2 regions of the Bacillus sp. Medicinal_06 genome follow, and region 2 is predicted to be linked to the other one. Evidence: a T-box and tRNA genes for the amino acid it is inferred to sense, from the RefSeq annotation. Region 2 holds a T-box; the other holds one or more tRNA genes.
What was found. A T-box is a leader RNA that pairs with one kind of tRNA and senses whether it is charged. The one in region 2 lies ahead of ileS2 (isoleucine--tRNA ligase), so its partner is inferred to be a tRNA-Ile.
Positions count from the first base shown of each region.

Region 1 (3,430 bases), on a different contig from region 2:
ACAGCTGAATTGACTAAACTATATTTCCCTAGCCCAAATTCACTTCCTGATGCTAAATAGACGTATACGGAAATAACAAAAACGAACGTTCCTTCTCTCAATCCTTGAAAAAAGTGTGCACGTGTAACCCTTCCCCAGTTTTTATTGATTTTACGTTCTTTCAAAACTTGAACAATTTCATAGCGTCCCTCACATTCTCTTTTCGATAAAAAGAAACTTATGACAACAGCAATTGCAAATAAAGTTAATGAAAGAAAAAAGATAACCGTATACCCAGTCCACTTCTCCATACGTGAAATCGTATACCCAGCTGCTATTGGCCCAATCATTCCAGAGAAGGATGTTAACAAACCGAGAAAACCATTAAAAAAATCACGTGTTTCAGGCTCTGTAATTTCAAACGTCAACAAATTAAATGCCAGCCAATAAAAACCATAACCAATCCCTAGAAGACCACCAAGTAATAAAATATAATGTGAAGCACGTGTTCCTGCGAGTAAGACAACAACAAAAAAAGCCGCTAATGTTCCTACACCAATTCGCAGTAAAATGGCACGATCTATCCGCTTTGCCAATTTCCCTGCAAAAAGAAATGTTAATGGTTGCAATACAACGCTTGCTAAATTATACAATCCAAGGTTCACATAATTTTGTGTTTGTTTCCATAAATAAATGTTAACAAACGTGTTGGATAAAGAAATCGCGAGCGTGTATAATCCCCCCATAACAAGTAACAATACTAAATCACGATTCACCTCGACATCGCCAATTACATGTTTCCACTTCATACATAACTCTCCTTTACTTCATGTTCTAGTCTTCCAAAGACCGACGCAATTATGTAAAAGAAAGCATACAAAAAAGCTAGGAGAATATTCCCCTAGCTTCTTCAATATCAACTTACGTAAAACGGAATAAGCGATATTATTTAGCTTCTTGGTAACGTTTTTCAGCTGCGTTCCAGTCTACAACGTTCCAGAATGCACCGATGTAGTCAGGACGACGGTTTTGGTAATGTAAGTAGTAAGCATGCTCCCAAACGTCTAAACCGATAACTGGAGTTTTACCTTCTGTTAAAGGAGAATCTTGGTTTGGAGTGCTTGTTACTTCTAGCTCACCATTGTTTACTACTAACCAAGCCCAACCAGAACCGAAGCGAGTTGCACCAGCTTTTGCGAATTCTGTTTTGAATGCATCAAAGCTACCGAATTTCGCTTCAATTGCAGCTGCAAGTTCACCTACTGGTTGTCCACCACCGTTTGGAGATAGAATTGTCCAGAAGAAAGTATGGTTCACATGTCCGCCACCGTTGTTTCGTACTGCAGTACGAATTGCTTCTGGTACTTCATTTAAGTTTGCAACTAATTCTTCAACACTTTTGTCAGCTAATTCTGCATGACCTTCTAACGCAGCATTTAAGTTTGTTACGTAAGTGTTGTGGTGTTTTGTATGATGGATGTTCATTGTTTCTTTATCAAAGTGAGGTTCTAAAGCATCATACGCATAAGGTAAATTTGGTAATTCATGTTTTGCCATTGTTACATTCCTCCCAGTTTATGTATTGCCAAAATAATTTAGCATACAACTTCATTTTACCCTAATTGCCATAGGGTGAAAACAAATTAAATTACATTGTCTTGCTATCATTAACGTAGCAAAATTCCCATTTCTTTTCAAACAAAATGCTCATATATTTCGTAAAAAAAAGCCTCCTTCTACAAGGAAGCTTCTCGTCTACATGATAAACATGTGAAATGGATATGGACCCTGTAGGACTCGAACCTACGACCGGACGGTTATGAGCCGTCTGCTCTAACCAGCTGAGCTAAGGGTCCAAAATTATGTATATAGCGGTGATTGAAATTCAGATTCACCACCAAATCCCTAAAGAACATTCATAAAAGCTGAAAACTGCGAGATATATTCTTTAAGAAATGTAAGATAAATTTACCATATACAAAAGAAAAGTGTCAATTATATTTTTACCTTTCTGCTACGCAGAACAAAAAGTAACCTACACTCATTTTCTCTCTTTGTTTTCATTGCGCACAGGACAGGAAAAAGATTTGATCGCTTCAGACGGATGCACTCACCACCTAGAAAGAAAGGCTTTTATAAGTAATAAATCCTCTATACAATCCAATTACCGGAACATTAATCTTATTTCATACGATATAGCTTGTGATTCTCTAGATATGTACGTTACAATGACTTTATGCATCAATCTATCATACATATAGCAAAGGAAGTGAATATATGTCCATATTTACACAACTAGTAAAAAGTTTATATTCGCCAAAGGACATGGCACTTTTTCGTTTTCAAAAAATGGGAAAAACAATTCTGTACGTTATGTTATTGTGTTTAATCGCAACGATTCCTAAAACTTTTATATTCGGAAACTTCGTACAAGATGTCGTTTCTTCTGTACATCAATCCATTGAAAAAGATCTCCCCGATTTTAAAATTAAGAATGGTGAGCTTCATGCTGACATTAAAGAACCTATTATAAAAGAAGATGGAGATTTTGTTTTCGTATTTGATCCTAATGCAACAGATACGAATGCATATGCAAATAAACAAGGTGTATTCGTTTTAAAAGATAAAGTTGTATCTATTAATAACAATCAAACTCAAAGTCAATCTTACAGCGATTTCGGCAATGGTACATTTGAGAAAAAAGATATCCAAGGTATTGTATCAGCCATCGATAATGTTTACCCTTTCCTTATGTTCGGTGTTGGAATACTCATTTACTTGTTCCAATTATTTATTTCGTTCTTAGGTACAACTATTTTAGCCTTTATCGGTTCAGCAATGGTTGGCCAGCGAAAAGTATCTTACAAACAAGTTTGGACATTAACAGCTTACAGCTATACAATTCCAACAATTTTCTTCATGATTATGGATTTATTGAACATAAATGTGCCAGGAACATTCTATCTGTACACTGCCATCATTTTAATTGTTCTATACTTAACAATTAAAGAAATACCAAAACCGAAAGAAAAACAAGAACTATAAAAAAATGCCATTTTGGCATTTTTTTTTTGGACAAGCATATATTTCCTAACAAAGGAGTGAGGAATATGAAGAGACTTGGTGCACTCTTACTTGTGCTTGTTCTCGGTTACGTGTTTTATTACGATATAAAAATTGGTACTTTACCAATGTTAAGTTCATACAAAAAAACAACAGCTGCTCAAACTGTAAAAAAAGAAAGTGTTGATACAAAAGCAAAAAAAGAATCAGATACACAGTATAAAGCAATTGAAGTAAAAACAGGAGATACCGTTTTATCGATTACAGAAGCGATTAATAAGAAAAAAATTCCTTCTATTGAAAAGGTCATCGGTGATTTTAAACAGTTAAATAAAAATACGTCTGCAACAAAAATACAGGTCGGAAAATCTTACAAATTTCCGTTATA
Region 1 is NZ_JBWYHD010000002.1:603,619-607,048, reverse strand. Features, by position in the region: gene AC1M36_RS06745 (MFS transporter) at 1-788, opposite strand, end outside; gene sodA (superoxide dismutase [Mn]) at 925-1,536, opposite strand; tRNA gene AC1M36_RS06735 (tRNA-Ile) at 1,762-1,835, opposite strand; gene AC1M36_RS06730 (DUF1189 domain-containing protein) at 2,257-3,024, shown strand; gene AC1M36_RS06725 (hypothetical protein) at 3,090-3,430, shown strand, end outside.
Region 1: it encodes a tRNA-Ile, which carries the amino acid that the T-box ahead of ileS2 (isoleucine--tRNA ligase) is inferred to sense. The anticodon was not compared.

Region 2 (3,430 bases):
TAGTAGTGGTTTAGTAAGTTTGTTTAATTATTTCCTGTAATAAGAGGTTAAATGAATGAACATCTATGAGCATTTTAGACCTGAAGAAGCGGTCTTTGTTGATAAAGCGTTAGAATGGAAACAGATGGCTGAAGAATATCATCAAGTGAAATTAACGGATTTTCTTGATCCGCGCCAGCAACAAATTGTTGCTACGATAATTGGCAATCAAGGAGATGCGACTTTACGACTTTATGGTGCTACGCCAAAAGCGGAAAGAAAAAGAGCTCTTATTTACCCGAGTTATCTCGATTTAAAAGAAGAAGATTTTCAAGTTGAAGTATTAGAAATTGACTATCCTTCCAAGTTTTATACGCTTGAACATAGGCAAATATTAGGTGCATTTATGTCTCTTGGTCTAACGAGAGAAAAATGCGGTGATATTTTGCTTCAAGAAAATCGCGCCCAAATTATAGTTGCAAAAGAAATTGTTTCGTACATTGAAATGAATTTACAATCGATAGGGAAAATGAAGGTCTCACTCTCCTCTGTACAAGCAGATCGAGTATTACGATTGCAAGAAGAATGGAGAGAACAGTCTGGAACTGTTTCATCACTTCGATTAGATGTCCTGCTAGCTGAAATGCTCCATGTATCACGGCAGAAAGTACAGCCGTTTATAAAAAACGGTCTTGTGAAAGTGAATTGGAAAACGGTTGAGCAAACTGCATACGAGTGTTTTCCAGGTGATGTGTTTTCAGTTAGGGGACATGGCCGAAGTAAATTATTTTCTATAGAAGGAAAAACGAAGCGCGACAAATGGAGAGTTTTGTATGGTATACTAAAATGATTGGTTTTTTAGAAGGAAAATCTCTTGTTTTGTCGAAGAAAAGATATAATTAAAAGAGGAAAATTTAGATAACTACTTGGAGGTGGCGTTTGTGCCGTTAACACCATTAGATATTCATAACAAAGAATTTGGTCGCGGATTCCGTGGCTATGATGAGGATCAAGTAAATGAGTTTCTTGATCAAATTATCAAGGATTATGAATTGGTCATTCGTGAGAAGAAAGCATTAGAAGAAAAAGTTGCTCAGCTAGAAGGGAAATTAGATCATTTCTCTAACATTGAAGACACGTTAAATAAATCTATCGTTGTTGCACAAGAAGCAGCGGAAGAAGTAAAGCGTAATGCACAAAAAGAAGCAAAATTAATTGTTCGTGAAGCAGAAAAAAATGCAGATCGTATCATTAATGAAGCTTTAGTAAAATCAAGAAAAGTTGCATTTGATATTGAAGAGCTAAAGAAACAAGCGAAAGTATTCCGCACGCGTTTCCGTATGCTATTAGAAGCACAGCTTGAAATGTTGAACAATGATGATTGGGACAAATTAATTGAGTTAGAAGAAGAAGTGGACGAGCTGTTAAAGAAAGAAGAAACAGTGTAAGCTTGACGTTTTTCTCATTATTACATATAATTTTAAACAACATATTTATTAAGAAAAACGAAGATAGGGATAAGTACCTTTTTCACACCTTATATAGCGAACTGAGGATGGTGTAAGCTCAGGATAAGGAGATAAATGGGAATATCACCCTGGAGTTCCACGCTGAACCAAAAAAGTAAGCGTAGGCGTATATTCGCGTTAAGAATATAAAGAGGACTAATGCATACATGCATGGTCTACTAGGGTGGTACCGCGGGAGACCTTCTCGTCCCTTTTTGGGGATGAGAAGGTCTCTTTTTTATTCCATTTTTTAGGGTCTTTCTTTTATACATTCGAGGAGGAAATAAGCATGGAGTACAAAAATACATTACTAATGCCGAAAACAGAATTCCCAATGCGTGGGAATTTACCAAAACGTGAGCCTGCAATGCAAGAAAAATGGGCTGAGATGAATATTTACGAAAAAGTACAAGAACATACAAAAGGTCGTCCTTTATTTGTGCTGCATGATGGTCCTCCATATGCGAATGGTGACATTCATATGGGACATGCGTTAAATAAAGTATTAAAAGATTTTATTGTTCGTTACAAATCGATGACTGGATACTGTGCACCATATGTGCCAGGCTGGGATACACATGGTCTACCAATTGAACAAGCTTTAACAAATAAAGGCGTAAAGCGTAAAGAAATGACGGTTGCAGAATTCCGTAAATTATGTGCAGAGTATGCATATGAACAAGTAAATCGCCAACGTGAGCAGTTTAAACGTCTAGGTGTGCGTGCTGATTGGGATCGTCCATATATTACGTTAGAGCCAGCATATGAAGCGCAGCAAATTAAAGTGTTTGGAGAAATGGCGAAGAAAGGTTATATCTATAAAGGACAGAAGCCAGTTTATTGGTCTCCAACAAGTGAATCTGCTTTAGCTGAAGCTGAAATTGAATATAAAGATAAGAAGTCAGCATCTATTTACGTAGCATTCCCTGTAAAAGACGGGAAAAATGTATTAGAAGGTGACGAGAAATTTATTATTTGGACAACAACACCTTGGACACTACCAGCAAACCTAGGTATTTCTGTTCACCCAGAACTTGAATATAGCATTGTGAAAGTAAATGATGAAAAATATATCATCGCTTCTGAACTATTTGATACAGTTGCGAAAACATTAGAGTGGGAAAATACTGAGGTTGTGAAAACAGTTAAAGGTAGCGAACTTGAGTATACAGTTGCGAAGCACCCATTCTATGATCGTGATTCTTTAGTTATGCTTGGAGAGCATGTTACAACAGATGCTGGTACAGGTTGTGTACATACAGCACCTGGACACGGGGAAGACGATTTCCTTGTTGGTAAACAATATGGATTAGAAGTTCTTTGTCCGGTTGATGATAAAGGTGTATTAACAAGTGAAGCACCTGGATTTGAAGGTTTATTCTATGATAAAGCAAATAAACCAATTACGGAAAAACTAGAAGAAGTTGGTGCGTTATTAAAATTAACATTTATTACGCATTCTTATCCGCATGACTGGAGAACGAAAAAACCAATTATCTTCCGTGCGACAGCGCAATGGTTTGCATCGATTGAAGCATTCCGCAGTGAATTATTACAAGCTGTTGAAGAAACGAAGTGGGTACCAGCATGGGGTGAAACTCGCCTTCATAATATGGTTCGTGACCGTGGTGACTGGTGTATTTCTCGTCAGCGTGCGTGGGGTGTACCAATTCCTGTCTTCTATGCAGAGAATGGTGATCCAATCATTACAGATGAAACAATCAATCATGTAGCGGACCTATTCCGTGAGAATGGTTCTAACGTATGGTTCGAGCGTGAAGCGAAAGAGTTATTACCAGAAGGATTTACACATCCATCTAGTCCAAATGGTGAATTCCGTAAAGAAACAGACATTATGGACGTATGGTTTGATTCAGGTTCTTCTCACCAAGCTGTTCTAGAAGAGCGTGAGGACTTGCAGCGTCCTGCTGATTTATACTTAG
Region 2 is NZ_JBWYHD010000007.1:190,552-193,981, reverse strand. Features, by position in the region: gene AC1M36_RS18440 (YggT family protein) at 1-40, shown strand, start outside; gene AC1M36_RS18435 (YlmH family RNA-binding protein) at 56-829, shown strand; gene divIVA (septum site-determining protein DivIVA) at 921-1,427, shown strand; T-box leader at 1,479-1,703, shown strand; gene ileS2 (isoleucine--tRNA ligase) at 1,777-3,430, shown strand, end outside.